Regions from separate parts of the Enterobacter sp. FW301-JW81 genome, predicted to be linked through region 2. Evidence: predicted binding sites of a transcription regulator. Region 2 holds the regulator's gene; the other holds the start of a gene.
The links. The regulator CRP, encoded in region 2, controls carbon source genes, mostly activating them, when cyclic AMP is high. The targets are predictions, from matches to a motif close to ATGTGANNNNNNTCACAT.

Region 1 (16,159 bases), on a different contig from region 2:
TACGGGCGACCATCTTGTCGAGGAACGGCACAGAGATATTAATCACCATGTCGTACAGCGCGCCGCCCGGGGCGAACAGGGCTTTAAACGGCGGGATGCTCCACAGCGTCACGGTGGCGGTCAGGAACAGGAATGGCGACCAGGCGCGGATGACCTGGCCTGCGGTATAGCCTGTACGCGCCAGAGTTTGATCGACCTGTGAGGCGCCCATATCGGCGAAGCGGAAAATACGTACCGGCTGCCAGCGCTTCAGGAACAGGGTTAGACAGACCAGAGAGACCAGCGAAGAGATAATGTCCGGCAGCTCCGGGCCAAGGAAGTTCGAGCTGAGGTACTGGGCGATAGCGAACGAACCGCCCGCCACCATCACCGCAGGCCAGGTCTCCTTCACGCCGCGCCAGCCGTCCATAATCGCCATGATCCAGAACAGGACGATAATGGTCAGGAACGGCAGCTGGCGGCCAACCATCTGACCAATTTCAAAGCTGTCCAGGCCGGTCACCTGGCCCGCGACCAGAATCGGAATACCCATCGCGCCAAACGCCACCGGCGCGGTGTTCACAATCAGGCACAGGCCCGCGGCATACAGCGGGTTAAAGCCCAGGCCAACCAGCAGCGCGGCGGTGATCGCCACCGGTGCGCCAAAACCTGCCGCCCCTTCCAGGAACGCGCCGAAGGAGAAGCCAACAATCAGCATCTGCAGGCGCTGGTCCGGCGTGATGGAGAGGATTGACGAGCGAATGATGTCGAATTGCCCGGTTTTCACCGAGATTTTATAGACAAACACCGCGGCGATGATGATCCACGCAATCGGCCACAGGCCGTAGAAGAAACCATAAACGACAGAGGCCAGCGCGCGATCGACCGGCATTTTGTAGAAGAACAGCGCCACCATCAGGGCGATGGCAACGGTATATGTCGCGGCGAGGTAGCCCTTCAGCTTGAGCTTAATCAGCGCAAAGAAGAAGAACAGGATCGGAAGCGATGCGATCAGGCTCGACAGCCAGATATTGCCGGCCGGGTCGTAGTTTTGTTGCCAGAGGCTCATGCAGGTCTCCTGGGGACCAGACAGCCTGCGCTGCGGGCGAGTCTCCGCTCATCTCTGCGTCACAGTCTGTGTAAAAGTGGTCCTGCCAATGTTGTGTTGTAGGGGTAATGACAACAAATGGTTAATCAGGTGTTGCATTAAGGCAACGCTTTTGTGAAGTAAAGCTTCTGAAGTGTGAACGCTGGACGAGTTTTAATGCTAATTGGTAGGACCAAATCGTGAAGGGTGCTCAATGAGGATCTCTGTCGGCAGTGGGCATCATTCGGGCAAAAATGAAGCGTGCTGTAATGAATGGAGGGAGTAGAAAATATAATTCAGGAAAAGATTTTTTGCTTTAAGTTAATTGGAGGTTTGATTTATGTTTGTTTTTTGTTTTTGCTAAGTATCTTATATGTGAGAAACTCAAATTATTTTCCTAAAAATAATTTTTTTTTGGTTAAAAGTGCGAATTCTAAGATGTAGCAAAAAATTTTAATTAAGGTAAATTTCACATATAGCTTTTAACAGCGTATTACAAACGATCAATTGCTGATCAGTGAGTAATTATTCTGAATTTTGTTATCTTTTTAGAATAAACCAAAGGTTCATGCATTAAGTTTGATCGTTTATTCTGGGGATGAGTTTAAAAAAATTGATCAATGTTTGATCAATTCTTTCTTATTGTAATTTCGTAAAGAAATTAGGAGGAAGTTAATTATTTTCTGAGCTACGTAAAAAGCGTTAAATTTGTTATTTATCTGTTAATGTTGTGACTTTGTCAGGCTTGCCTGTTCACCTTCAGAGCGTAGACGTTAAAAGGTAATTGTTTTACTATTTATCCAGATGGAATGTTGTTGAATTATTTAATTATGATGTGTGGATTATTCTTTTTTCCTAAAGATGTGCCCCTTTTAATGGGTGCTCATATCTTGCTGTGCGGATGAATAAAATATACGGATTGTCACGCTGGGATGGACCCCATTTAATACAATGAGGTCGCGTCACCAATTCTATTAATCCCCCTTCGGGTGGTGTCCTGCGAACTTCATAGTAATTTTCATATCTGGTGTAATATGCCTGTATCTGTTTAATTTACAGAGGAAAAGTCATTTCAAATGAAACTTAAAAAAGCGGCGTTGGCCCTTGCAGCGACGGGCCTGCTTTTATCTGCCCAGCCGGTTCTGGCAAACGGTGATTCAGGAGTTGATACCTCGCTGAATACCGATGCTGGTTCGCAAAGTACCGGTGGCGTAATCAATTTCACCGGAAAGATTACCCTTATTTCTTGTGATATTACTCCGGCATCCAAAAGCAAAACGGTAGACCTCGGTGCATGGGCGGCAAACTACTTCGACGAGCATAGCGAAACGACGCCGCGTGAATTCAAAATCAACGTAGAAAATTGTCCGCCTGCGGTTCAATCCGTTGCGGTACTGTTTGACGGTACAAAAGATACGTCTAACGATACCCTGCTGCAGGTCACTCCCGGTGACGGCATGGCGACGGGGGTTGGCGTTAAGCTGTACAACAGCAATCGCAGCACGTCTATTAAGCCGGGTACGGTATCAGAAACAACTAAACCAGATGATGAAGGCAATGCAGAATTAACCTTCTATGCCTCCCTGACTAAAGATGGAACTGACATTGCGGCCGGTGATGTTAATGCCGTTTCCAACTTCCTGATGGTTTATAACTGATATTATTTTTAGCCACCTCCAGAGATAATAGTGATGAAGCGTTTGTCGTATATTATGCTCACTGCATTAATGTTTAGCTCTGCGTCAGCTTCTGCAGGCGTGGTCATGGGCGGTACACGGATCGTATACCCACAAAATAGTAAGGAGGTGGCATTTTCTGTTGCAAATAAGGAAAGTGCGACCCCTTATCTTATTCAATCGTGGGTTGAAGGTGATATACAAGCCAAGAATCACGCGACGCCTTTTATCGTTACGCCACCGCTGTTCAGGATCGATCCTGACCAAACTAATACGCTGCGTATTCAATATACCGGTGCGCCGCTGCCCACCGATCGTGAGTCTGTATTTTGGTTGAATATAAAAGCTATTTCGCCAAAGCCAAAAGAGAGCAGCAACGAATTACAAATTAACGTCAAATCGAAGTTTAAAATTTTTTATCGCCCTTCCAACCTGAAGGGTGATGCAGCAACCGCCTGGCAGAAAGTCACGTTTTCACGCACGGACAAAGGGCTCAAGGCCGTTAATCCGACACCGTACTATGTTTCGTTTTTCCAACTGAGCGTGGCAGGGCATAAGATTGATCAGCCGGGCATGATCGGCCCGGGGGAAACCCGTGAATGGCCGGTGGCCGCCTCCGGCAGCGTCAACTGGTCGGCGATTAATGATTTTGGCGCCATCACCTCCACCCAGTCACAACCGCTTTAATCTCATGGCTTTTCGCCTGCTTCGCTATGCGCCAATCCCTGTACTCCTGCTCGGGTTCAGCCGTACGGGGTTGGCTGAAGATTATTTTGATCCCGCCGCGCTGGAACTGTCCTCTTCCGAGCAGAAAACGGCTGATTTGCACTATTTCTCCGAAAAAGGCGGCCAAATGCCGGGCACATGGACTGTAACGCTGGAGATTAACGGGCGTGAAGAACGGTCACAGGAGATCGCCTTCGTGAGTGAAGAGGGCAGACTGCAGCCCGTTTTTACCGTGGCGCTGCTGGACGATCTCGGGGTGAACGTGGGCGCAATACCGGCATTCTCACGGCTTCAGGAGGGGGAGACGTTCACACGCCTCGGCGATTTTATACCCGCAGCGCGTGCTTCCTATGATTTTAACCAGCAACGCCTTTTTCTCAGCCTGCCGCAGGCGGCGATGAAAAACCGTAGCCGCGGCTACGTCTCCCCTTCGCAGTGGGATGACGGTATTCCAGCGGCATTTGTTGATTACAGCCTGTCCGGAGCAATGGCTCATCGCCAAAGTGGGGATACAACTTCCAGCTATCTCAGCCTGCGCAACGGCGTGAATCTGGGACCGTGGCGGGTACGCAATACTTCCGCCTGGAGCCACAGCGACGAAGGCAGCGATCGTTTTCAGTCACAAAGTACCTGGTTGATGCGGGATATCCGGAGCCTGAGCAGCCAATTGCGTGTGGGCGATGCCTGGACCGCAGGGGATGTGTTCGACAGCGTGGCGTTTCGTGGCGTTCAGCTCGCCTCCAGCGAAAGCATGTTACCCGACAGCCAGCGCGGCTTCGCGCCAACAATTCGCGGCGTCGCGCACAGCTTTGCCAAAGTCTCTGTGGCGCAGAATGGCTATGTGATTTATGAAACCTGGGTTTCTGCAGGGCCGTTTGTCATTAACGATCTTTTTCCCGGTGCGCAGAGCGGTGATTTGCAGATTACGGTGACGGAAAGCGACGGCACGAAGCGCATCTTTACCCAACCTTATTCTGCGGTACCGTTTATGCGACGCCAGGGCAGTCTCAAATACAGCCTCAACGCCGGGCGTTTTCATTCTGGCTCTGACGAGGCGCAGGCACCGGGTTTTGTTGAAGGTGCTTTCTTTTACGGTCTCCCCTCCCAGATGACGGTGTATGGGGGTGTTCGCGCAGCGGATAATTATCAGGCCGCTGCGCTTGGCATCGGCCGGGGCTTTGGTGCGTTTGGCTCGCTTGGCATTGACGATACCCTGGCAAAAAGTCGTTTGCCCAATGGCGAACGCGCGATGGGGCAGGCGTGGCGCATTCAGTATCAAAAGAATTTCAGCACCACCGGCAGCGCGTTCAACCTGGCAAGCTATCGCTATGCCTCACGCAACTACTACGAATTTGGCGAACTGAACCAGTCCGACAGCCATCAGCTGCAGCTCAATAATCGCCGTAGCCGTTCGCAGATTACCTTCACCCAGACGTTGGGCCAGCTAGGCAGCCTTAATATTTCTGCATGGATGCAGGATTACTGGCACACCTCCGGCCAGGATAAAACCATCCATATTGGCTGGTACTCCAGCTGGCGGGGAATTTCCTGGGGAGCGGGCTACTATTACACCGATTCCGCCCTTGAGCAGCGCCCCGAGCGCACCGTGTCGTTTAACGTCAATATCCCGTTTGGCCGCTGGCTGCCGAACAGTTCGGTCACCTACTTTACCAACCACAATAACCGCGGGATGTCGACGCAGCAGCTGTCGCTCAACGGAAGCGCACTGGCAAACCGAAACCTCAACTATAGCGTCCAGCAGAGTATTGCCAGCGGCGGGCAGACCGACAGCACCAGCATGGCGATGCAATACAACGGCGGCTACGGCAACGTCAGCCTCGGCTATGACCACAGCCGTAGCAATAGCAACGCAACTCTTGGGTTAGCCGGGGGCGTACTCGCCACGCGGTATGGCATCACCCTCAGCCAGCCTCTCGGTGATACCGTCGCGCTGATAAGGGTGCCTGGTGCTGCGAACGTTGAGCCGGAAGGATACAGCGGCATTCACACCGATAGCCGAGGCTATGCGGTTATGCCGACGCTTTCGGCCTATCGCAAAAACACCGTCAATCTCAACACGGCAACGCTTGGGGAAAACGTGGACGTCGAGCAGAGCGGGCTAACGCTCATCCCCACCAGCGGCGCGGTGGTGCTGGGAAATTACAAAACCCATATCGGCTACCGCGTGCTGTTTTCCCTGCGCTATCGCGGCGGACCGCTGCCGTTTGGCGCTCAGGCCGAGGTGGTGGAGCAGAATCGCCGCTCTGCAAACCGCAGCATGGTCGCTGACGGCGGTCAGGCATATCTGAGTGGGGTGCCGGAGCGCGGCACGCTGCGCGTGAGCTGGTATGAAGACGGGGAGCAGCATCAATGCCAGACGCCTTTCAAACTGGGAGCTGCGCACATGGCCCCCGGCATCGCCACGCTCTCTCTTGAGTGTCATTAGAGGAATATCATGCGTCATATGATGAAATGGTTTATCTATCTCGGCCTGCTTTCGCTGTTTGGCATGCTGAGTTTTCACGCTCATGCAGACACGTCATCCTGCCGCACCACGCGCGATCAGTGGGTTGTTCAGGTACCTTATGCCATTGGATTTGCCCCCGGCACGGCGGACTGGACGCCTGTCTCCGCGCCAATACAGTCCACCGGGGAAGATTTTTACAGCTGCGATGGCGGGAGTGATGCATGGCGCAGCATTGGATTTGTCGAAATGGATAACGCCGTCGGTACTGTGGTTGGTGAAGACGGTGCGCCACGCCACGTCTATAAAACCCAGATCGACGGCATCGGCTACGCGCTGGGATTTCGCGAGCAACAATATTGTGGCGCGGACGCGGTGCGCTATATTGACGGCACCAGTCCGGTGAGCGGCAATGAGTCGCGGCGCATTTGCGATGCGTCACAAAACCCCGCTTTTGCCAGCGCCTCATCGTACAAACTGCAGTTCTACATTGTGTTTTACAAAATTCCGACGACCGGCGCCATGCCCGACGACAATGCTAATTCACAGGAACAACCGGTCGGATCGCTGGTGCTGCAGGCGGGAGACAGCGAGGCCAGCGCGGCCAACGTGGCCACGCCGGTGCAGATCCATCTTGCCAGTTTCACGGTCAGGCGCACCAGCTGCACGGTTGGCACGCGCAGCATTCTTGTTCCTATGGGTACCGTAAGCCAAAATGAGTTTCACGGCATCGGCTCACGAGCGGGGGGCGGACACTTCAGCATCCCGGTCACCTGCGAAAATAATACGGCGGTTAAGATAGGCTTCTTCGGTGATACCGCACCCGCCAATACGCAAGCGCTGGCACTCACCAAACAGCAGGATGGCGCCAGCGGCGTCGGGATTGAGCTGGTTTATGGCGATAATACCGGTTCGGTTCAGGGGCAAACGGTTCAGTGGAATACGCCGCAGGTGCCGGTAATGGGGCAGGTGGGCGACAATCAGACGCAGATATTCTGGTTTGATGCGCACTATATCCAGACGGAAGATAAGATCACGGCGGGAAAAGCGGACGCGATGGCGACCTTTAACCTGATTTACAACTGAGTTCCCCCTGCCATGAAGGCAGGGGAAAGCCATCAGAACGCGGTCTTACAAAAGCCCGTCATCTCTTTCAGGCCCATTTCGCGGCCAAGTTCGGTCATCGGGTGCACCACCACCAGACCACGGACGCTTTTCTTCAGCTTGCCCATATCGGCCTGTTCTTTTTTGGTGATCGCACGGCGGTGCGGCATGTCCATCAGCTTCTGCGCTTCTTTGCTCAGCTTCTGACCTTTGACTTCGCGCAGGCGCTCGATCTCTGTCTCCAGCGTGGCGGCCTCTTTTTCCAGCTCGGCGTACTTTTCGGCGGACTCGACCAGTGACAGACCCGCCATCTGGTGGCGGATCAGATCCAGGCGGTCGCTCAGGCGTTTAATTTCGTTCTTTTCGACTTCTTTCATGACAAATAACTCTGAAAACGGGGAATTTACAGGGAAGGATACACCAATGTGAGCAGGCTTACTTCTGAAACGCTTTTTTTAAGCTGATTCGTGAAATCAGCTCAGTCAGGGAGAGAACCATAGTGGAACGGACAACCTGTTGATAACGCAGCTTCTGCATCGCATAGAGCTCTGGATCGCTGTTATCAAAATGGGGAGCAGGGGGCAGCGCGGTAACGCAGTGCAGCTCGCCGAAGGGCCCCAGTATCTCATCGTCGGTAAAGGTGTACTCGTTACCGTCATGATTGAGCTCTTCACGCAGCGCCATTAACAGCTCCGCATCTTCATACTCTTGCCGGTTCAGCACGCCAAGACCATAAATCAGCTTCAGACGCACGGAAAGATCGCCCAGCGGTCCGTCTCCGTCCAGTAACGGTTCTACAGCATATTTTACCGCGTAGTCGTCTTTGCGAAACACCTGAAGCACCAGGATATTCACCGCCTCGGTTAACAGCTCGACGGCGGCAATCAGGAAACTTCGTACGGTTTTGCCAGCATTCAGACGCTCAAGCACACGATTTTCAAAGGCCTGGGTTTGTTCCATTATTGCCTGCATATCTGACAATCTGTTATCTGGGCGCAGGCTAACCTGCGCCGCATTCTGCATCATTTGGTTGCGTTGTATGCGTTAACCGCCTCCACAACCACGTCGCTGTTGGCGTCCAGACCTGAAATCTGCGCCAGCGCAGCCTGCGCGCCTTTATCATTAATCAGCTGAGCCAGTTCAATCGCCTGCGGGTCCTGCTCGCTGCGGTAGTGCATCGCGGCGGCAATCCCTTTCACCAGGTTGGCGTGCGGCAGACCGTATTCCAGCGTGCCGAGCAGCGGCTTAATCAGGCGGTCGCCGGCGCTCAGTTTACGCAGCGGCTGGCGGCCTACGCGCTCAACGTCATCTTTCAGATACGGGTTTTCAAAGCGACCGAGGATTTTCTGGATGTATGCTGCGTGTTTCTCAGCATCAAAACCGTAGCGTTTGATCAGCACCGCGCCGCTCTCTTCCATTGCCCCTTTTACCACCGCGCGGATCTTCTCATCGAGGATCGCGTCACGAATGGTCTGATGACCGGCCAATTTTCCGAGGTACGCGGTTATAGCATGCCCGGTGTTCAGCGTGAAGAGTTTGCGTTCGACAAATGCCATCAGGTTATCGGTTAATTCCATACCCGGAATGGTCGGCAGCGCGCCCTTAAACTGGGTTTTATCAACGATCCACTCGCTGAAGGTTTCGACGGTGACTTCCAGCGGGTCGTTGGTGGCGGATTCTGACGGCGGAACGATGCGGTCAACGGCGGAATCCACAAAACCCACGTGCGCTTCAACCCAGGCTTTATCTTCGTCTGCAACGGCGTTGAGCACGTGGCCTTTCAGCTGCGTGGTGCCGCGCACCATGTTTTCGCAGGCAATGATGTTCAGCGGGGTGTCGATGCCCTGCGCTTTGCGTTTTGCCAGGCCTTTCGCGACCGCAGGGGCGATGCGTTCCAGCACGACCGGGCCCACGGCGGTGGTCACCAGATCGACGCTGGCGATCAGGTCAATAACGTCTTCGCCAATGCTGCTTACCGCGTTGACGCCAGACACCGTCTCAACCTGCTCGTTTTCGCCCACCACGTGTACCTGATAGCTATGACGGGCATTCAGGGCATCCAGGACGACCTGATTCACATCGGCGAATGTCAGCGTAATGCCCGCGTCTGCCAGCAGTTTACCGATAAAACCACGACCGATATTACCTGCGCCAAAATGTAATGCTTTCATAGTGTTAACCTTCATCAATGTTTTTACCCGAGAGGGCTGGGGTGAGGAACGTTTCCCCTCACCCTAGCCCTCTCCCCGGAGGGGAGAGGGAAGAGAACTTATTTGTTCAGCAGAGCCAGCACTTCTTCCACGCTGGTGGTATTGGCCAGACGCTCAATGACAGACTCATCATCCAGCGCGTTGGTCAGGCTGGTAATCACCTGAATGTGCTCGTTGTTACGAGCGGCGATACCAATCACCAGACGGGCGATGTCGTCTTCTTCTTCACCGAAGCGTACGCCCTGCGGGTACTGACAGAATACGACGCCGGTCTTCAGGACGCGATCTTTCGCTTCAACCGTACCGTGCGGCACCGCGATGGATTCGCCCAGGTAGGTTGGCGTCAGCTTTTCGCGTTCCAGCATCGCGTCGACGTATTCAGGCTGAACGTAGCCGCCTTTTACCAGCTGCTCACCGGCAAAGCGAATCGCTTCTTCTTTGGTCGCCGCAGTGCGGCCGAGGAAGATGTTCTCCGCACCCAGTTTGAACAGGTGGGCGTTGCTCTCGTCAAAGCTGTCCTGCAGGCTGGAGCGCACTTTCACTTCGTTGTCTTCATGACGCTGCGCCGCAACCAGTCGTTCGGTCAGGCTGGTGTACAGGCCGCTGTCGAGGAAGTTGGTCAGCGAGATGTGCTGTGCCTGCGGTACCTGGCGCATGGCGCGTTCGGTCAGGTCGCGGTGCGTGATGACAAGGTCAACATCCGGCGGCAGGCTGTTAATGGCGCTGTTGGTCACGGAAATGTTAGTCAGGCCCGCATCCTGCACTTTCTTACGCAGCACGCCTGCACCCATTGCGCTGGAACCCATACCGGCATCACAGGCAACGATGATTTTACGCACGTGGCTCAGGTCGTTAGACACGTCGCCCGCCGTCAGTGGGGTAGCGCCTTTGGACTCAGCTTTCATGTCGTGCATACGACGGGTCGCCGCTTCAATATCATCGTCTTCTTTCACTTTGCTGGTTTTCAGCAGGATGGAAGAGACCACGAAGGAGACGGCCATGGCCGCACAGATGGCCGCAATGTTCGCGAAGTAAGCCCCTTTTGGCGTCATCGCCAGCACCGCCAGGATAGAACCCGGAGAAGCAGGAGAAACCAGACCGCCGCCCAGCACGCTCAGGGTGAACACGCCGGTCATACCGCCGAGGATAACGGCCAGGATCAGACGCGGGTTCATCAGCACGTACGGGAAGTAAATTTCGTGGATACCGCCCAGGAAGTGGATGATAGCCGCGCCGCCAGCAGACTGCTTCGCGCTGCCGCGGCCAAAGAACATGTACGCCAGCAGAACGCCCATACCCGGACCCGGGTTCGCTTCAATCAGGAAGAAGATGGACTTGCCGAGATCGTGAGACTGCTGAATACCCAGCGGCGAGAAGATGCCGTGGTTAATGGCGTTGTTCAGGAACAGGATTTTCGCCGGTTCAACGAAGATAGACGCCAGCGGCAGCATGTCGTGCGCCACCATAAAGTTAACGCCTGCCGCCAGAATTTTGGACAGCACTTCAACCGCAGGGCCAATACCGAGGAACGCCAGAATCGCGAGGATCATCCCGATGATGCCCGCAGAGAAGTTGTTCACCAGCATTTCGAAGCCGGATTTGATCTTACCGTCAACCCAGACGTCGAATTTCTTGATCGCCCAGCCGCCCAAAGGACCGGCAATCATCGCACCGAGGAACATCGGCATATCCGCACCGACGATAACCCCCATCGTGGTGATGGCACCCACAACGCCACCACGGTCACCGCCCACCAGACGACCACCGGTAAAACCGATGAGCAGCGGCAGGAGATAGGTAATCATTGGGCCAACGAGTTTCGCCAGCGTTTCGTTAGGCAACCACCCTGTCGGAATGAACAATGCGGTGATGATACCCCACGCGATAAACGCGCCGATATTTGGCATCACCATGTTGCTGAGGAAACGACCAAAGCTTTGAACTTTGATCTTGAAATCGGATGACATAAAACACCCCTTCTTCTGTTTTGCTTAGGCTTGCGGCCCGAGGTTTATCGTTAATGTGCGGCGGCAGAGGTAGCCGGACCCTGTTCTGATGCTGTGAAATCTGGCACTGAATCGTTCAACTGTCCAGATAACGAAAATTTGTGTGATACACATCACGCAAAGATAGGGGGTGAGGTATTCAATGAGGTGATCTGAATCACAAAAATGGTGAGCAAAAAAAAGACGATGGCGAAAAATGACGCAAAAAACACCTCTTTCTGTGATTTGTATCACATTTTGCTTTCGTGTGTTTGTTTCTGGATTGTGACTGATTTCACAAAATATTTTTATGCAGATTTCTCTGGCTGCGATCGGCATCAGGATGGCAAAGCGCGACACGAAAAGCTAAAAAACCACTTTTGATGTGTGGTATGGCGAAAAGCTAAAAGGTGGATTACGCTCATATTGTAAGGTTAAGTCTATTATTATTCAGGATATATTTTGACACGCTTATAAACTTGCATGGAGATATTATAAAAATCCATACTCCCCGGCTCTGGAAATAATAAGCACCACCCTGTGTTTATAAAAATTAATTAGGTTGCGTACCGTTTTATTAATTTAATGAGTTGACGTTGTTTAAGTGAGGAGAATATGTTTCTCAACTATTTCGCGCTGGGCGTATTGATTTTTGTATTTCTGGTTCTTTTTTACGGAATCATCGCCATTCATGACATCCCTTACAATATGGCCAAAAAGCGTAACCACCCGCATGCCGATGCGATTCATACGGCAGGGTGGATTAGCCTGTTTACGCTCCATGCCATCTGGCCGTTCCTGTGGATTTGGGCCACGCTGTACCGTGAAGACCGCGGCTGGGGCATGCAGAACCACATCACAAAGCCTGACGAGGTTCCGGGCATGGATGCGCTCGCCAAACGCGTGGCGGAACTCGAACAAAAGCTGGCGGCAGCACAGCCTGCTGCTGATAAGAACACGCTGGAGCGCTAATCATGGATCTGTTGATTATTTTGACCTATGTGGCATTTGCCTGGGTGATTTTTAAAATATTCCGTATTCCGGTAAACCAGTGGACGCTTGCCACCGCGACTTTAGGCGGCGTGTTTATTGTTGCCGGACTTATTCTGCTCATGAACTATAACCACCCGTATACCTTTACGGCGCAAAAAGCGGTTATTTCTATTCCAATTACGCCGCAGGTGACTGGCGTGGTCAGTGAAGTGACCGATAAAAATAACCAGCTCATTAAAAAAGGCGAAGTGTTATTTAAATTGGATCCAGGCCGCTACCAGGCGCGCGTTGACAGACTCCAGGCCGACCTGGTGACCGCGACGCACAACATCGATAATCTGAAAGCGCAGCTGGCGGAAGCCGTCGCCAATACCACGCGCGTCTCCGCCGAGCGCGATCGCCTGTACAAAGATTATCAGCGCTACCTGAAAGGCAGCCAGGCGAAGGTGAATCCGTTCTCTGAAAGCGATATCGACAACGCGCGGCAGAATTACCTGGCACAGGATGCGCTGGTGAAAGGCTCCGTTGCTGAACAGGTGCAGATTCAAAGCCAGTTAGACAGCATGGTGAACGGCGAACAGTCGCAGATTGCCTCCCTGCGTGCCCAGCTTGCTGAAGCCAAATACAACCTGGATCAGACCGTGGTGCGTGCGCCCAGCAATGGCTATATCACCCAGGTGCTGATTCGTCCGGGGACCTATGCCGCCGCGCTGCCCCTGCGTCCGGTGATGGTCTTTATTCCTGAGCAGAAGCGCCAGATCGTGGCTCAGTTCCGTCAGAACTCGCTGCTGCGCCTGAAGCCGGGCGATGAAGCGGAAGTGGTGTTCAACGCGCTGCCGGGCCAGGTGTTCACCGGCAAGCTCACCAGCGTTCTGCCGGTGGTGCCAGGCGGGTCGTATCAGGCACAGGGCGCGCTGCAGGCACTGACGGTCGTGCCGGGTACGGATGGCGTACAGGCGCTAATTGAGCTGGAGCCTAACGCCGACGTCGATGCGCTGCCAGACGGTATTTACGCCCAGGTGGCCGTCTATTCGGACCATTTCGCCCACGTGTCGGTCATGCGTAAAGTGTTGCTGCGTATGACCAGCTGGATGCACTACCTCTATCTCGATCACTAATCCCTCCAGGGCAGGAATGCGACGCGCATACCTGCCCTTTTTTCATCGCTTGATCCATACTGACTTTTTTCCGGCATCAAGGATCAGGCAATGAAACTTATCGGTAGCTATACCAGTCCCTTCGTGCGAAAGATCTCAATTCTCCTGCTGGAGAAAGGGATTGAATTTGAATTCATCAATGAACAGCCTTACAACGCCGAAAACGGCGTCGCGCAGTACAACCCGCTGGGGAAAGTCCCGGCGCTGGTGACGGACGAGGGTGAATATTGGTTCGATTCCCCGATTATTGCGGAGTATATCGAGCTGCTGGGCGTTACCCCGGCAATGCTTCCGGCTGACCCCAAAGCGGCGCTGGCGGTGAAGCAAATTGAAGCCCTGGCCGATGGCATTATGGATGCGGCTCTCACCTCGGTGCGCGAACAGGCAAGGCCCGCCGCCCAGCAGTCAGAAAACGAACTGCTGCGCCAGCGGGAAAAAATCAGCCGAAGCCTGGACCGGTGCGAACAGCTTATCCGGGACGGAAAGATCCAAACCGACGACCTGAACCTGGCGACGATCGCCATCGCCTGCGCCATTGGCTATCTCAACTTCCGCCGCGTTTCCCCCGGCTGGTGCGTTGATCGTCCGCTGCTGGTAAAACTTGCCGACACGCTATTTAGCCGCGAGAGCTTTGCCCGTACAGAACCGCCAAAGGCTTGATGCGGGTTATAACACTTCGCTGCGGGAGGCGGTACAATCTCTCTACATGTTAACTCCCTCTCCCGTCGGGAGGGGGGAAGATATTTACTCGCCAGGCGCTTTCATGACTACTCATCATTCGCTGTACAGCCAGATCCCCGCTACCGACCGTCTCCTTCGCGAGCCCCGCATTCATGCTGCCGTTGAGCGTTTCGGTCATACCGCGACGGTTGAGATGCTACGTCTGCTTCAGGACGAAGCCCGATGCGCGATTCAGTCAGAAAACGCCTTGCCCGACTGGTGCGCAGCGTGGGAGCAGGAAGTTGAACATCGGCTGCACGAGAAAGCGCAAAGCGCGTTACGCCAGGTGATTAACCTGACGGGAACCGTCCTGCATACCAACCTGGGCCGCGCGCAGCAGGCGGAAGAGGCTATCGCGGCGGTCGGGCAGGCCATGCGCTCGCCTGTGACGCTGGAGTACGATCTGGACGGTGCCGGGCGCGGGCACCGCGATCGCGCGCTGGCGGAGCTGCTGTGCCAGCTGACCGGCGCGGAAGATGCCTGCATTGTAAATAACAACGCTGCGGCAGTGCTGCTGATGCTGGCGGCTACCGCCAGCGGCAAAGAGGTGGTGGTTTCCCGCGGCGAGCTGGTGGAGATTGGCGGGGCGTTTCGCATCCCGGACGTGATGCGCCAGGCGGGCTGCACGCTGCATGAAGTGGGCACCACTAACCGTACGCATGCGAAAGATTATCGCGCGGCGGTGAATGAAAATACCGCCCTGCTGATGAAGGTCCACACCAGCAATTACCATATTGAAGGCTTCACCAAAACGGTTGAAGAGGCCGAGCTGGCGGCGATTGGGCGCGAGCTGAATGTACCTGTGATTGCCGATCTCGGCAGCGGTTCGCTGGTCGATTTGAGCCTTTACGGGCTGCCAAAAGAGCCGATGCCGCAAGAGATGATTGCGGCGGGCGTCAGCCTGGTGAGCTTTTCCGGCGACAAACTGCTGGGCGGGCCGCAGGCCGGGATTATCGTAGGCAAGCGCGAGCTGATTGCGAAGCTGCAGCAGCACCCGCTCAAGCGCGCCCTGCGTGCCGATAAAATGACCCTTGCCGCGCTGGACGCGACGCTGCGTATCTATCTGCATCCGGAGAAGCTGGCCGAGAGCCTGCCCACGCTGCGCCTGTTAACCCGCGATGCCGCCTCGATTCGCGCCCAGGCCGAGTTACTGCTGCCGCACGTAGCCCCGCATTACCCCGATTTTGACGTGCGCATTGAACCTTGCCAGTCGCAGATTGGCAGCGGTTCGCTGCCGGTGGACAGGCTGCCGAGCGAGGCGCTTACGTTCACCCCGCGCGACGGGCGCGGCAGCCGCCTTGATGCCCTGTCGTCACGCTGGCGTGGTCTGCCGACGCCGGTTATCGGGCGGATTTACGACGGCCGAATGTGGCTGGATCTGCGCTGCCTTGAAGATGAAGAGCGATTTCTGGAGATGTTGTTGAAATGATTATTGCCACCGCCGGTCACGTCGACCACGGAAAAACCACGTTGCTACAGGCGATTACCGGCGTAAACGCCGACCGCCTGCCGGAAGAAAAAAAGCGCGGCATGACCATCGATCTGGGCTATGCCTACTGGCCCCAGCCCGATGGCCGCGTTCTGGGTTTTATTGATGTACCGGGGCATGAAAAGTTTCTGTCCAACATGCTGGCGGGTGTGGGCGGAATCGATCATGCCCTGCTGGTGGTGGCCTGTGATGATGGCGTCATGGCGCAAACCCGCGAGCATCTTGCGATCCTGCAGCTGACCGGCAACCCGCAGCTGACCGTGGCGCTAACCAAAGCCGATCGCGTGGATGACGCGCGCGTCAGCGAGGTGCGCGAAACGGTACAGGCAACCTTGCGGGAATATGGCTTTGCCGATGCTACGCTTTTTGTCACCGTGGCGACAGAAGGGCGAGGAATCGACGAACTTCGCCACCATTTACAGCAGCTTTCATCACGTGACCACGCCAGCCATCACCGTTTCCGTCTGGCCATTGACCGGGCCTTTACCGTGAAAGGTTCGGGCCTGGTGGTCACCGGTACGGCGCTCAGCGGCGAAGTGAAGGTCGGCGATAGCTTATGGCTGACGGGC
Region 2 (16,159 bases):
GAATCAGCATCGCGCTTATGACCCAAATCATTCCATCAGACTTCGACATTGCAGCCGAAGACAGCACTGAGTTCGTGCCTATGCGCGGCGTCGCCAATCGCCATTTGCAGACCATGCTGCCGCGACTGATCCGCCGCAAGGTTCAGTTCACCCCGCACTGGCAGCGCCTTGACCTGCCAGACGGTGACTTTCTGGATCTCGCCTGGAGCGAAGCGCCGGAGCAGGCCCGCCATAAGCCGCGCCTGGTGGTCTTTCACGGCCTGGAAGGCAGCCTGCACAGCCCCTATGCGCATGGGTTAATTGAGGCGGCAAAAGCGCGCGGCTGGCTCGGCGTGGTGATGCATTTCCGCGGCTGCAGCGGCGAACCCAATCGTCAGAAACGCATCTATCACTCGGGTGAAACCGAAGATGGAACGTGGTTTTTACACTGGCTGCGGGAAAACTTTGGCACCGTGCCCACCGCTGCCGTGGGCTACTCGCTGGGCGGAAATATGCTGGCCTGCCTGCTGGCGAAAGAGGGCGAAAGCGTACCGCTGGATGCCGCAGTGATTGTCTCCGCGCCGTTTATGCTGGAGCAGTGCAGCTACCACATGGAGAAAGGCTTTTCTCGCGTCTATCAGCGCTACCTGCTCAACCTGCTGAAAGCCAACGCGGCGCGTAAGCTGAAGGCCTATCCTGATACCCTTCCGGTGAGCCTGCGCCAGCTGAAAAAGGTGCGCCGTATTCGCGAGTTCGACGATCTGATCACCGCGAAAATCCACGGCTTCGCCGATGCGATTGACTACTATCGTCAGTGCAGCGCCATGCCGCTGCTCAGCAAGATCACGCAGCCGACGCTTATCATTCATGCCAAAGATGACCCTTTTATGGATCATCACTCGATCCCCGCTCAGGAATTCCTGCCCGACAACGTTCACTATCAGCTGACGGAGCACGGTGGCCACGTTGGGTTTATCGGCGGCACGCTGCGCCGCCCGAAAATGTGGCTTGAGACGCGTATTCCTGACTGGCTAACCCCTTATCTGGACGGTGCAAAATGATTATTCCCTGGCAGGATCTGGCTCCCGAAACGCTCGATAATCTGATTGAAAGCTTTGTATTACGCGAAGGCACCGATTATGGTGAACAAGAACGCTCGCTTGAGCAAAAGGTCAACGATGTAAAGCGCCAGCTGAAAAGCGGCGACGTGGTGCTGGTGTGGTCAGAGCTGCATGAGACGGTCAATATCATGCCCCGCAACGCGTTTCACGGCTGATCTTCCACCCATTTCAGTCAGGGAGTTGCTATGTCTGCCAGACATCCGGTTATTGCCGTTACGGGGTCGAGTGGTGCGGGAACCACCACCACCAGCCTCGCCTTTCGCAAGATTTTCGCCCAGCTGAATCTCCGTGCGGCGGAGGTCGAAGGCGACAGCTTTCACCGCTACACGCGCCCTGAGATGGACATGGCCATCCGTAAGGCGCGCGATCTGGGTAAACACATCAGCTACTTCGGCCCGGAAGCCAATGACTTCGGCCTGCTGGAGCAAACCTTCCACGAATATGGCCTGAGCGGCACAGGGCAGTCCCGTAAGTATCTGCACACTTACGACGAAGCCGTGCCCTGGAACCAGGTACCGGGCACCTTTACCCCCTGGCAGCCGCTGCCGGAACCCACCGACGTGCTGTTCTACGAAGGATTACACGGCGGCGTGGTCACGCCCCAGCACGACGTGGCGCGCCACGTGGATCTGCTGGTCGGGGTGGTTCCTATCGTTAACCTGGAGTGGATCCAGAAGCTGACGCGTGACATGAGCGAGCGCGGCCACTCGCGCGAGGCGGTGATGGATTCCGTCGTTCGCTCAATGGAAGACTACATCAATTACTTAACGCCGCAATTCTCCCGCACGCACATTAACTTCCAGCGCGTGCCGACGGTGGACACCTCCAACCCGTTTGCCGCCAAAACGATCCCTTCTCTGGATGAGAGCTTTGTGGTGATCCATTTCCGCAATCTTGAAGGCATCGATTACCCCTGGCTGCTGGCGATGCTGCAGGGCTCGTTTATTTCGCACATGAATACATTGGTGGTGCCGGGCGGAAAAATGGGACTGGCAATGGAGCTTATCATGACGCCGCTGGTGGAGCGGCTGATGGAAGGGAAGCAGATCGCATAATCATTTTTGCCCGGTGGCGCTGCGCTTACCGGGCCTACAATCCGTAGGGCGGGTAAGCGCAGCGCCACCCGCCAAAAGATTAAGCCTCGATCACTTCATACGAATGGGTAATTTTTACCGCTTTCTCCAGCATTAACGCCACAGAGCAGTACTTCTCCGCAGACAGGTCCACCGCGCGTGAGACCGCCGCGTCTTTCAGCGCTTTACCGGTGACAACAAAGTGAAGATTAATGTGGGTGAACAGGCGTGGCGCCTCTTCCCGGCGCTCTGAGGTGAGTTTGACCTCGCAATCCGTCACGTCATGACGGCCTTTTTGCAGAATCGACACCACGTCAATCGCGCTGCATCCGCCTGCCGCCATCAGCACCATTTCCATTGGGCTTGGCGCTTTATCACCGGAGTTACCATCCATCAAAATCTGGTGTCCTGACGCGGACTCGCCCAGGAACGTTAAACCTTCAACCCACTTCACGCGCGCTTGCATATTTTTGAACTCCAACGTTGCATTTTTGGTGACAGATTACGCGTGCGTTACATTTCTCGCAATGGAAGGCGACCTGCATCATGCTGAAGCGAGACACCAGGAGACACGCGGCGAAAGCTATGCTAAAACACTCAGGATGCTACAGTAATACATTGACGTTACACGTGTATGCAGAGGACATCAAACTTTACTGGCTGCGAAACGTTACGGTAGCCGACTTCCCAGGGTATGGGTAAGAATTCGATTGCAACCCCAGAGTCCGGATGCATCTGATGACTCTGGTGACAGCTTATAACAGAGGATAACAGCGCATGGTGCTTGGCAAACCGCAAACAGACCCGACTCTCGAATGGTTCTTGTCTCATTGCCACATTCATAAGTACCCATCGAAGAGCACGCTGATTCACCAGGGTGAAAAAGCGGAAACGTTGTATTACATCGTTAAAGGCTCGGTGGCAGTGCTGATCAAAGATGAAGAAGGGAAAGAGATGATCCTTTCTTATCTGAACCAGGGCGATTTCATCGGTGAACTGGGCCTGTTTGAAGAGGGCCAGGAACGTAGCGCCTGGGTTCGTGCAAAGACAGCATGTGAAGTGGCTGAAATTTCTTACAAGAAGTTCCGTCAGCTGATTCAGGTTAACCCTGACATCCTGATGCGTCTTTCTTCCCAGATGGCGCGCCGTCTGCAGGTCACCTCTGAGAAAGTGGGTAACCTCGCCTTCCTGGACGTAACTGGCCGTATTGCACAAACGCTGCTGAACCTGGCGAAACAGCCAGACGCAATGACCCACCCGGACGGCATGCAAATTAAAATTACCCGTCAGGAAATTGGTCAGATCGTCGGTTGTTCCCGTGAGACAGTGGGCCGTATCCTGAAAATGCTGGAAGATCAAAACCTGATCTCCGCCCACGGTAAAACCATCGTGGTCTACGGAACGCGTTAATTCCGCTTAAACGGCGTGTCACCGCAGGGTGTCACGCCGTTTTTGTCTCTACTCCCCATGTGGCGCAGGCTGATCTATCACCCCGAAGTTAACTACGCACTGCGACAAACGCTGGTGTTGTGTCTTCCTGTGGCCGTGGGCTTGATCCTCGGACATCTTCAGCAAGGTCTGCTGTTTTCTCTCGTGCCCGCCTGCTGCAACATCGCCGGTCTGGACACGCCGCATAAGCGCTTTTTCAAACGTCTGACTATTGGCGGCTGCCTGTTTGCGGGCTGCAGCCTCGCCGTACAGCTTCTGCTTGCCCGGGACATCCCGCTGCCGCTGATCCTGACCGTGCTGGCCATGACCCTCGGCGTCACCGCCGAAATCAGCTCGCTGCACGCCCGCCTGCTTCCCGCCTCGCTGATTGCGGCCATTTTCACGCTGAGCCTCGCCGGGAATATGCCGGTGTGGGAGCCGCTGCTGATCTACGCTCTGGGGACGCTGTGGTACGGGCTGTTCAACTGGTTCTGGTTCTGGCTGTGGCGCGAACAGCCGCTGCGTGAATCTCTGAGCCTGCTCTATGTGCAGCTGGCGGATTACTGCGAAGCCAAATATACCCTGCTCACCCAGCATACCGATCCGGAAAAATCCTTGCCGCCGCTGCTGACGCGCCAGCAAAAGGTGGTAGATCTGATAAGCCAGTGCTATCAGCAGCTGCACATGCTCGCCGCCAACAAAAACCACGAATACAAACGGCTGCTGCGCACCTTCCAGGTCGGTCTCGATCTGCAGGAACATATCTCCGTTAGCCTTCACCATCCGCAGGAGGTACAAAAGCTGGTCGAGCGCAGCCACGCCGAAGCGGTGATCCGCTGGAACGCGCAGACAGTATCGGCACGTCTGCGGGTCCTGGCTGACGATATTCTCTACCACCGCTACCCCACGCGCTTTAACATGGAAAAACAGCTCGGCGCGCTGGAGAAAATCGCACGCCAGCATCCGGATAACCCGGTTGGCCAGTTTGCCGCCTGGCACTTCAGCCGCATCGCCCGCGTGCTGCGCACGCAGCGCCCGCTTTATCCCCGCGATCTGATGGCGGATAAGCAGAAACGGTTGCCGCTACTGCCCGCGCTCAGAAGCTATCTTTCTCTTAAATCATCCGCCCTGCGCAACGCCGCCAGGATCAGCGTTATGCTCAGTACCGCCAGCCTGATGGGCATGGCGCTGCATCTGCCGAAACCCTACTGGATCTTAATGACCGTGCTGTTTGTCACCCAGAACGGCTACGGCGCCACGCGGGTGCGTATTCTGCACCGGGCCGGCGGAACGATGGCCGGGCTGATTATTGCGGGCGTGACGCTACACTTCCACGTGCCGGAAGGCTATACCCTGGCTGGCATGCTGGCGATTACGCTGGTGAGCTACCTGATTATCCGCAAAAACTACGGCTGGGCGATGGTGGGCTTTACGGTGACGGCGGTGTATACCCTGCAGCTGCTCACGCTCAATGGTGAACAGTTTATTGTCGCCAGGCTGATTGATACCCTCATTGGCTGCCTGATTGCCTTTGGCGGCATGGTCTGGCTGTGGCCGCAGTGGCAAAGCGGGCTGCTCAGGCAGAACGCCCACGACGCGCTGGAGGCCGACCAGCAGGCCATTCGATTGATCCTGAGCGACGACCCGCAGCCCTCCCCGCTGGCCTATCAGCGCATGAAGGTCAACCAGGCGCATAACGCCCTGTTTAACTCGCTCAACCAGGCGATGCAGGAGCCGGGCTTTAACTCGCACTATCTGGCGGACATGAAGCTCTGGGTGACGCACAGCCAGTTTATCGTCGAGCATATAAACGCCATGACAACGCTGGCGCGCGAGCACACGATGCTGACGCCAGACCTGGCCCAACGTTACCTGCAGTCGTGTGAAATTGCGCTGCAGCGATGTCAGCAGCGCCTGGAATATGACTCGCCGGGCGAGTCGGGAGATTCGAACATTCTGGAAGCGCCGGAGACGTTAACCCACGGGCCAATGAGCACCCTGGAGCAGCATTTGCAGCGCATTCTGGGGCATCTGAACACCATGCACACCATTTCGTCGGTGGCATGGCGTCAGCGTCCACATCACGGGATTTGGCTCACCCGCAGGCTGAAGCGGACGGCGTATTAACCTTTTACGATCTTCGCGACCGCAGCGGCAAAACGGGTTAACCCGTCTTCAATGTCTTTGTCTTCCACCACCAGCGACGGTGCAAAACGCATCACGTCCGGACCCGCGTTCAGCACCATCACCCCTTCGTGGGCGGCGGCGTGCAGGAAATCGCGCGCGCGGCCTTTGTACTGCGGCTTCAGCTCGGCACCAATCAGCAGCCCCATCCCGCGGATCTCGCTGAACACGTCGTACTGGTCGTCAATCTTTTGCAGGTGTTTTACGAACAGCTCGCGCTTCGCGTTCACGCCGTTCAACACCTCAGGCGTGTTGATAATATCAAACGCCGCGCCCGCCACAGCACTCGCCAGCGGGTTGCCGCCGTAGGTAGAGCCGTGAGAGCCCACGTGGAACGCGGAGGCGATATCCTGGGTCGTCAATACTGCACTCACCGGGAAGCCGCCGCCGAGCGCTTTGGCGCTGGTCAGAATATCCGGCGTCACGCCGTAGTGCATGTAGGCAAACAGATCCCCGGTACGGCCCATTCCACACTGAACTTCATCAAAGACCAGCAGCGCCTGATGCTCGTCGCACAGTTCGCGCAGCCCTTTCAGGAATTCCGGCGTGGCCGCCGTCACGCCGCCTTCGCCCTGAATAGGCTCCACCACCACCGCGCAGGTGTGATCGTCCATTACCGCTTTCACCGCATGCAGATCGTTAAACGGCACGTGGACAATATCGGCCGGTTTCGGGCCAAAACCGTCGGAATACTTCGGCTGACCGCCAACGGAGACGGTAAAGAAGGAGCGCCCGTGGAAGGCATTGTGGAAAGCGATAATTTTGGTTTTGTACGGACTGTGGCGCGTGGTGGCGTAGTAGCGCGCCAGCTTGAAGGCGGTTTCGTTGGCTTCGGTACCGGAGTTCATAAACAGCACGCGCTCGGCAAACGTGGCATCAATGATCTTGCGGCCTAGACGCAGCGCCGGTTCGTTGGTGAACACGTTGCTGGTGTGCCACAGGGTTTCGCCCTGGGTTTTCAGCGCGTCCACCAGCGCAGGATGGCAATGACCGAGCGCCGTAACCGCAATCCCGCCCGCGAAATCCACGTACTCTTTACCCTGCTGATCCCAGACGCGGCTGCCTTTTCCCTTCACCGGGATAAACTCAGCCGGTGCATAAATCGGCAGAATCACTTCATCGAATGTCGCGCGGGTAATTGCTGGTTGTTCAGTTGCCATGTCATGCCCATCCATTTTATGTCACATCAATTGTGAAAATATAATCACAAAATATGCATAAAAAATCACGGCAAGGCAACAGATATTCAGCGATTGAGGAAATTTGCCAGCAGCGCGTGCCCCTGTTCGCTGAGGATGCTTTCCGGGTGGAACTGCACGCCTTCGAGATCCCATTCGCGGTGGCGAATCCCCATGATCTCCTGCGACTCGCTCCAGGCCGTCACGTCAAAGCACTCAGGCAGCGTCGGTGGGTCAATCACCAGCGAATGGTAGCGCGTCACGGTTAAAGGATTATTAAGCCCCGTAAATACTCCGGTACCGGCGTGAGTGACCGGAGAGGTTTTGCCGTGCATCACTTTCGCGGCACGCACGATGGTAGCGCCAAACGCCTGGGCAATCGCCTGGTGGCCCAGGCAGACGCCCAGAATCGGCAGCTTGCCGGCATAGTGCCGGATGACATCCAGAGAAACACCCGACTCCGACGGCGTACACGGCCCGGGTGAAATCACGATTTTCTGCGGAGCCAGCGTCTCAATATCGGCGAGATCGATCTCGTCGTTGCGGCGGACAACCACCTCTGCACCCAGTTCACAAAAATACTGGTAAAGGTTCCAGGTGAAGGAATCGTAGTTATCAATCAGCAGAATCATGGCGGCTCCCGAAAAAAATGCCGCCCTATTCTACTCAGATTCCCGCGCTTCGCTCACTACTTTGGCAAAGATCGCGCTCAGCGCGGACAAATCACCCGTTGCGCCACTTCGGTTAGCGGCGACCCACTGCTCGGGATCGATATCGCGCCAGTCCAGGGCGTAATCCGCATGAATGGCCAGTTGCTCGAAGAAAACGCGTTGGGCAATACCGTTGCCGCGCATAAAAGGATGCAGCATATTGATTTCGCAGTAATAGTGGCTAATTCTGTCAACAAACGCCGCTTTCTCAAGGCCAGCCAGATACTTCTCGCTTTCCAGCGCCGCCATCAGCTCGTTACCCATCTTTTCGATGTATTCGAAATGGCAGAACGGAATATCGCCCTTAAAAATATCGTCGGTACGGAACTCGCCTGCCCCCTTCATTTCACTGCGATACAGGTGTCGATGAATGAGGCACAGATGGGGTAACCCGGGCGCGGGAGGCCCAAGCTCCAGCGTCTCAATATGGGGTTCTGAGGGACCAATACCTTTTTCAAGGAGACAACTGGCCTGAAGATTGACGTTACGCTGCTGCTCCCAGAGACGGGATTTTTGCTTATCGGTGAGTTTTTTCACTTAACGCCTCCCTGAATAGTCCGTTTGCCACAAGTATAAGCAGCAAAACGCGCTTTCGCAGGGAGGGCTAAATCATACGGGCGAGGATCGCCCGTATTTAAGACAATTACGGCAGCACTTTCGCGGAGAGGATAACCACCGGTTTTGACGGCACATTCTGGTACGGGCCGACGTCATGGGTAGGCACCTGAGAAATCTTATCAGCCACATCCATTCCTTTCACAATTTTACCGAAAACGGCATAACCGAAATCACGCTGACCGTGATCCAGGAAGGCGTTATCGGCCACGTTGAGGAAGAACTGACTGGTCGCGCTGTCTTTATCCGCCGTACGCGCCATAGAAATGGTCCCGCGCTTGTTCAGCAGGCCGTTGTCCGCTTCGTTTTTAATCGGCGGGTTCGGCTGTTTCTGCTGCATCTGCTCGTTGAAGCCGCCGCCCTGAATCATAAAGCCTGGGATCACGCGGTGGAAAGTGGTGTTGTTGTAGAAACCACTGTTCACATAGTCGAGGAAGTTTTTCACGGAAACAGGGGCTTTCTGGCTGTTCAGTTCCAGCTCAATGTTCCCGGCGGAGGTGGTCAGCAGAACGTGAGGGTCTCCTTTTGCTGCCAGCGCAGCAGGGGAAACGGCAGAAAGAGCAAACACAGCTGCGACAGCCGCCAGTGTTGATTTGAGCATGAGAATTCCTTAACAAAGCGCAGTATAAAAAGCGAATGGCTTGATTCTAAAGAGCAGTATGAACGGAGACCAGCCTTTTACCTAATTTTACGAAATTGAAACAGTTGTAACCGCGCAAACGATTGGTATTTGCGGCTTTTTATGTGATCATGATCACATAAAAACCTGCAATGAAGTTCTAATTTCTCTTAAAAGATATGAATAGATCACTTTAATGTCTAAAATCTGCCCGCTCTCAGCGCCCGATGGGCGCTTTTCTTTTTTTGAACAGGCCAGACATGACTAACAGCAATCGCATCAAGCTCACATGGATCAGCTTCTTCTCCTACGCCCTGACCGGCGCGTTGGTGATCGTCACCGGGATGGTGATGGGAAATATCGCAGACTACTTCCAGCTGCCCGTTTCCAGCATGAGTAACACCTTCACCTTCCTCAACGCGGGGATCCTGATCTCCATCTTCCTGAATGCCTGGCTGATGGAGATCGTGCCGCTGAAAACCCAGCTGCGCTTTGGTTTTGTGCTGATGCTCGCCGCCGTGGCGGGCCTGATGCTGAGCCACAGCATCGCCCTGTTCTCCGCCGCCATGTTCGTGCTCGGTCTGGTCAGCGGTATCACCATGTCGATCGGGACCTTCCTGATTACCCATATGTATGAAGGCCGTCAACGCGGCGCGCGCCTGCTGTTTACCGACTCTTTCTTCAGCATGGCCGGAATGATCTTCCCGATGGTCGCCGCCGTTCTGCTGGCCCGCAGCATTGAGTGGTACTGGGTTTATGCCTGCATCGGCCTGGTCTACGTGGCAATCTTTATTCTGACCTTCGGCTGTGAGTTCCCGGTGCTGGGCAAAAAAGCGCAGACTACCGCAGAACCCGTCGCGAAAGAGAAATGGGGCATCGGCGTGCTGTTCCTCTCCATTGCCGCCCTGTGCTACATCCTGGGCCAGCTGGGCTTTATCTCTTGGGTACCGGAATACGCGAAAGGCCTGGGCATGAGCCTGAACGACGCGGGTAAGCTGGTGAGCGATTTCTGGATGTCTTACATGTTCGGCATGTGGGCATTTAGCTTCATCCTGCGCTTCTTCGACCTGCAGCGTATTCTGACCGTGCTGGCGGGCCTGGCCACCGTGCTGATGTATCTGTTCATCAACGGTTCTCCGGAGCACATGCCGTGGTTCATTCTGACCCTGGGCTTCTTCTCCAGCGCGATCTACACCTCGATCATTACCCTGGGCTCTCTGCAGACCAAAGTGGCCTCGCCGAAGCTGGTTAACTTCGTCCTGACCTGCGGCACTATCGGCACCATGCTGACCTTCGTGGTCACGGGCCCGATCGTCGCCCACAGCGGTCCGCTGGCCGCCCTGCACACCGCGAACGGCCTGTATGCCGTGGTGTTCATCATGTGCCTCGTTCTGGGCTTCGTGACCCGCCACCGCCAGCACAACGCGGCAGCGGCATCTCACTAAACCCTACGCCCCTTTGCGCTCGGCAGAGGGGCTGTTTCTGGCAAAGCTCACCTCTTCCCCTCCGATGTCCATCTGGATCCAGGTCTGCGCCAGCTGCGTGGTGGCAATCACGCGCCCCTGTCGAATCGACCAGCGCACCGGCACCTGACAGCGCACCGCTTCAAACCCGCTCTCCGCAGGCAGAATAATCAGATTCGCCGGGTTTCCCGTTTCAATGCCGTAATCACTCAGGCCGAAGGTCCGGGCGCTGTTATGGGTTATCAGATTCAGGCCGCTGTCGATTTGCGGATACCCCATCATCTGGCAGACGTGCAGCCCCATATGCAGCACCTGCAGCATGTTGCCGGTACCGAGCGGGTACCACGGATCAAACACATCGTCATGCCCGAAGCAGACGTTAATGCCCGCTTCCTGCAGCTCTTTCACGCGGGTGATACCGCGACGCTTCGGATAGTCGTCAAAGCGACCCTGCAGGTGGATGTTGACCAGCGGGTTAGCGACGAAGTTAATTCCCGACATCTTCAGCAGGCGGAAAAGCCTCGAGGTGTACGCGCCGTTGTAGGAGTGCATGGCGGTGGTGTGGCTTGCCGTCACGCGTTGGCCGATACCGGCCTCATACGCCAGCGTTGCCACCGTCTCGACAAACCGCGACTGCTCGTCGTCAATTTCATCGCAGTGGATATCCAGCGGACGGTCATATTTCTTCGCCAGGTCAAACGCGATATGCAGCGACTGGACGCCGTACTCGCGGGTGAACTCGAAGTGTGGGATCGCCCCCACCACGTCGGCTCCCAGCTTTAAGGCTTCTTCCAGCAGCGCCGCGCCGTTCGGGTAAGAGAGAATGCCCTCCTGCGGGAACGCGACGATTTGCAGCGTCACCCACGGCGCAACCTCCTGCTTCACCTCCAGCATCGCCTTCAGGGCGGTGAGCGTCGGGTCGGAGACATCCACGTGGGTGCGGACAAACTGAATGCCGTTGGCGATTTGCCACTTCAGCGTTTTCCAGGCACGCGCTTTCACATCGTCATGGCTGAGCAGCGCCTTGCGCTCCGCCCAGCGCTCAATGCCCTCAAACAGCGTTCCGGACTGGTTCCAGTTCGGCTCGCCCGCCGTCTGGGTGGTATCAAGATGGATATGCGGCTCGATGAACGGGGGAATAGCCAGCCCACCGCGCGCATTCAGTACTTCATAACTCTCGGCATGAGTATCGTCCATTGGGGTGATGTCACCAAATCGCCCGTTCTCAATGGCAAGCTGCCACAGCCCTTCCCGACCCGGTAAACGAACATTCTGAACAAGCCATAACGGTGTTGTAGACATACCTTTCCCCTAAAAAACGCAGCTGATATTCAGGCGTATCGATTTTTGCAAAACCGCCCCTGATTTGTACACAAATTCAACGAACACGAAAAGCCTGCGATTTCCGCCACTTATAAAAATCCTGACAAATCAGTCGCATACCACCTAAGGGGTAGGCGAAGGCGTATTTGATTTGCATCAATAAGCGCCCCTGCTGAATCGTTAAGGTAGGCAGTAATAGAAAAGAAATCGAGGCAATAATGAGCAAAGTCAGACTCGCTATCATCGGTAACGGCATGGTCGGCCACCGCTTTATTGAGGATCTTCTCGATAAAGCCGATGCTGAGCAGTTCGATATTACCGTGTTCTGTGAAGAACCCCGCAAGGCGTACGACCGTGTGCACTTGTCTTCCTACTTCTCCCATCATACCGCCGAAGAGCTCTCTCTGGTGCGCGAAGGTTTCTACGAGAAGCATGGCGTAAAAGTGCTGGTAGGCGAACGCGCTATCACCATCAACCGTCAGGAAAAAGTGATCCACTCCAGCGCCGGGCGTACGGTTTTTTACGACAAGCTGATTATGGCGACGGGCTCCTATCCGTGGATCCCACCGATTAAAGGCTCAGAAACTCAGGATTGCTTCGTTTATCGTACCATTGAAGATCTCAACGCCATTGAGTCCTGCGCACGTCGAAGCAAGCGCGGCGCGGTGGTCGGCGGCGGCCTGCTGGGCCTCGAAGCCGCGGGCGCGCTGAAAAACCTCGGCGTTGAAACCCACGTCATCGAATTTGCCCCAATGCTGATGGCCGAACAGCTGGACCACATGGGTGGTGACCAGCTACGCCGTAAAATCGAAAGCATGGGCGTGAAGGTTCACACCAGCAAAAACACCAAAGAGATCGTCCAGGAAGGCACCGAGGCGCGCAAAACCATGCGCTTTGCCGACGGCAGCGAGCTGGAAGTCGACTTCATCGTCTTCTCCACCGGTATTCGCCCGCGCGACAAGCTGGCAACCCAGTGCGGCCTGGCCGTCGCCCAGCGCGGCGGGATCATGATTAACGATACCTGCCAGACCTCAGACCCGGATATCTACGCGATTGGCGAATGCGCCAGCTGGAACAACCGCGTGTATGGTCTGGTCGCGCCGGGTTACAAAATGGCGCAGGTTGCCGTGGACCATATCCTCGGCACTGAAAACGCCTTCGAAGGCGCGGACCTGAGCGCCAAGCTGAAGCTGCTGGGCGTGGACGTTGGCGGTATTGGCGATGCGCATGGCCGCACGCCTGGCGCTCGCAGCTACGTTTATCTCGATGAAAGCAAAGAGGTCTACAAACGCCTGATCGTCAGCCAGGACAACAAAACCCTGCTCGGCGCGGTGCTGGTGGGCGATACCAGCGACTTCGGCAACCTGCTGCAGCTGGTGCTGAATGCTATCGAACTGCCGGAGAACCCGGACGCGCTGATCCTGCCGGCGCACGCCTCCAGCGGTAAGCCCTCTATCGGCGTGGATAAATTGCCGGACAGCGCGCAGATCTGCTCCTGCTTCGACGTCACCAAAGGCATGCTGATTTCAGCCATCAACAAAGGCTGCCACACCGTGGCGGCGCTGAAAGCGGAAACCAAAGCCGGTACCGGCTGCGGCGGCTGTATTCCGCTGGTCACTCAGGTGCTGAACGCCGAGCTTGCGAAACAGGGTATCGAAGTGAACAACAACCTGTGCGAGCACTTTGCGTACTCTCGCCAGGAGCTTTACCACCTGATCCGCGTGGAAGGCATCAAATCCTTCGACGAACTGCTGGCGAAACACGGCCAGGGCTACGGCTGCGAAGTGTGTAAACCGACCGTCGGGTCACTGCTGGCCTCCTGCTGGAACGAGTACGTGCTCAAACCGGAACACACGCCGCTGCAGGATACCAACGACAACTTCCTGGCAAACATTCAGAAAGACGGCACCTACTCCGTCATCCCACGTTCCGCCGGTGGCGAAATTACGCCGGAAGGGCTGGTCGCGGTGGGCCGCATTGCACGTGAATTTAACCTGTACACCAAAATCACCGGTTCCCAGCGCATCGGCCTGTTTGGCGCGCAGAAAGACGATCTGCCGGAAATCTGGCGTCAGCTGATTGAAGCTGGCTTCGAAACCGGCCACGCGTATGCCAAAGCGCTGCGTATGGCGAAAACCTGCGTGGGCAGCACCTGGTGCCGCTACGGCGTCGGTGACAGCGTGGGCTTCGGCGTGGAGCTGGAAAACCGCTACAAAGGCATCCGTACGCCGCACAAAATGAAGTTCGGCGTCTCCGGATGTACCCGTGAATGTGCGGAAGCGCAGGGTAAAGACGTGGGTATTATCGCCACCGAAAAAGGCTGGAACCTGTACGTCTGCGGTAACGGCGGGATGAAGCCACGCCATGCGGACCTGCTGGCCGCGGATCTCGACCACGATACGCTGATTCAGTATCTCGACCGCTTCATGATGTTCTACATCCGTACCGCCGATAAGCTGACCCGTACGGCCTCCTGGCTCGATAACCTGGAAGGCGGTATCGACTACCTGAAAGCGGTCATCATCGACGACAAGCTGGGCCTGAACGAACATCTGGAAGCCGAGATGGCTCGCCTGCGCGCGGCGGTTATCTGCGAGTGGACTGAAACCGTTAATAGCCCGGCGGCACAGACCCGCTTCAAACACTTTATCAACAGCACCCAGCGCGACCCGAACGTACAGGTTGTGCCAGAGCGTGAACAGCATCGTCCAGCAACGCCGTATGAACGTATTCCGGTTACGCTGGTGGAGGAAAACGCATGAGCCAGTGGATAAACATTTGCGATATTAACGACATTATCCCCGCAACCGGCGTGTGCGCGCTGCTGGGCAGCGAGCAGGTTGCGATTTTCCGCCCTCGCCGCGATGAACAGGTTTTTGCCATCAGCAATATCGACCCGTTCTTCGAGGCCAGCGTGCTCTCCCGTGGACTGATTGCGGAACATCAGGGTGAGCTCTGGGTCGCCAGTCCGTTGAAAAAGCAGCGTTTCCGTTTAAGCGACGGGCACTGCATGGAAGATGAAAGCTTCTCTGTGAAGCACTACGACGCCCGCGTGAAGGACGGCAAGGTGCAGCTGAAAGGCTAATTCCCTCGCCTTTTCAATATGAAAAGCTTATGACCCCTTATGGGTAACGGCAGGAAAAACCGTATGTTCTGTACGATTCCTGCTGTTATCCTGACGTCAATTCTTACCCCCTCCATGAATGCTGCGAGGTAACGTCGTGGATCACCTGCCGATTTTTTGTCAATTACGCCACCGCGACTGCCTGCTTGTGGGCGGCGGCGACGTGGCCGAGCGCAAAGCGCGCCTGCTGTTAGAGGCTGGCGCCCGACTGACCGTCAACGCCATTGCCTTCTCCCCCCAGTTTGACGTCTGGGCGCAGGAAGGGATGCTTACGCTGGAGCAGGGGGAGTTTAATGAATCCCTGCTGGATACCTGCTGGCTGACCATTGCCGCGACGGATGACGATGCAGTGAACCAGCGCGTCAGCGACGCCTGCGAAGCGCGCCGGATCTTCTGCAACGTGGTGGATGCGCCGAAAGAGGCCAGCTTCATCATGCCGTCGATTATCGACCGTTCGCCGCTGATGATCGCGGTATCGTCCGGCGGCCGCTCGCCCGTTCTGGCGCGCCTGCTGCGGGAAAAGCTGGAAGCCGTATTGCCACAGCACCTCGGTCAGATTGCCCACTACGCGGGGCAGCTGCGTTCCCGCGTGAAGCAAACCTTCGCGACCGTTGGCGAGCGTCGACGCTTCTGGGAAAAATTCTTCGTGAACGACAGGCTGGCGCAGTCGCTGGCGAATCAGGACAGCAAAGCGGTTGAAGAGACAACGGCGCAGCTATTCTCTGAACCGCTGGACCATCGCGGTGAAGTAGTGCTGGTGGGCGCAGGCCCTGGCGACGCAGGGTTACTGACCCTGAAAGGGCTACAGCAGATCCAGCAGGCGGATATTGTGGTTTACGATCGTCTGGTCTCTGATGACATCATGAACCTGGTGCGTCGCGACGCCGACCGCGTCTTCGTCGGCAAACGCGCGGGCTACCACTGCGTTCCGCAGGAAGAGATTAACCAGATCCTGCTGCGCGAGGCGCAAAAGGGCAAACGCGTGGTGCGTCTGAAAGGGGGCGATCCGTTTATCTTTGGTCGCGGAGGCGAAGAGCTGGAAACCCTGTGCGACGCGGGTATTCCCTTCTCCGTCGTGCCTGGGATTACGGCGGCATCCGGCTGCTCGGCTTACTCTGGCATTCCGCTGACCCACCGGGATTACGCCCAGAGCGTGCGCCTGGTGACGGGCCACCTGAAGACCGGCAGCGAGCTGGACTGGCATAACCTGGCAGCCGAAAAGCAGACGCTGGTGTTCTACATGGGGCTGAACCAGGCTGCCACAATCCAGGCGAAGCTGCTGGAGCATGGCATGGAGTCAGATATGCCCGTCGCGCTGATCGAAAACGGTACCGTCATTACG

Region 1: a site for CRP is predicted at 11,471-11,488, ahead of AC3WOK_RS18365 (PTS mannitol transporter subunit IICBA). Genes of this name have one in related genera too.

The regions. Positions count from the first base shown of each region.
Region 1 is NZ_JBYTBA010000006.1:89,817-105,975, reverse strand. It holds gene lldP (L-lactate permease) at 1-1,048, opposite strand, end outside; gene AC3WOK_RS18400 (fimbrial protein) at 2,143-2,724, shown strand; gene AC3WOK_RS18395 (fimbrial biogenesis chaperone) at 2,755-3,429, shown strand; gene AC3WOK_RS18390 (fimbria/pilus outer membrane usher protein) at 3,434-5,914, shown strand; gene AC3WOK_RS18385 (fimbrial protein) at 5,924-7,018, shown strand; gene AC3WOK_RS18380 (YibL family ribosome-associated protein) at 7,051-7,413, opposite strand; gene mtlR (mannitol operon repressor MtlR) at 7,472-8,062, opposite strand; gene mtlD (mannitol-1-phosphate 5-dehydrogenase) at 8,059-9,207, opposite strand; gene AC3WOK_RS18365 (PTS mannitol transporter subunit IICBA) at 9,306-11,213, opposite strand; gene AC3WOK_RS18360 (DUF3302 domain-containing protein) at 11,847-12,203, shown strand; gene AC3WOK_RS18355 (HlyD family secretion protein) at 12,206-13,342, shown strand; gene AC3WOK_RS18350 (glutathione S-transferase) at 13,433-14,041, shown strand; gene selA (L-seryl-tRNA(Sec) selenium transferase) at 14,145-15,530, shown strand; gene selB (selenocysteine-specific translation elongation factor) at 15,527-16,159, shown strand, end outside.
Region 2 is NZ_JBYTBA010000008.1:133,991-150,149, reverse strand. It holds gene AC3WOK_RS21315 (hydrolase) at 18-1,040, shown strand; gene AC3WOK_RS21310 (YheU family protein) at 1,037-1,255, shown strand; gene AC3WOK_RS21305 (phosphoribulokinase) at 1,286-2,155, shown strand; gene AC3WOK_RS21300 (OsmC family protein) at 2,235-2,639, opposite strand; gene crp (cAMP-activated global transcriptional regulator CRP) at 2,951-3,583, shown strand; gene AC3WOK_RS21290 (YccS/YhfK family putative transporter) at 3,641-5,728, shown strand; gene argD (bifunctional acetylornithine/succinyldiaminopimelate transaminase) at 5,725-6,945, opposite strand; gene pabA (aminodeoxychorismate synthase component 2) at 7,032-7,595, opposite strand; gene AC3WOK_RS21275 (putative adenosine monophosphate-protein transferase Fic) at 7,626-8,210, opposite strand; gene ppiA (peptidylprolyl isomerase A) at 8,317-8,889, opposite strand; gene tsgA (MFS transporter TsgA) at 9,168-10,352, shown strand; gene AC3WOK_RS21260 (cytosine deaminase) at 10,356-11,672, opposite strand; gene nirB (nitrite reductase large subunit NirB) at 11,912-14,455, shown strand; gene nirD (nitrite reductase small subunit NirD) at 14,452-14,778, shown strand; gene cysG (siroheme synthase CysG) at 14,915-16,159, shown strand, end outside.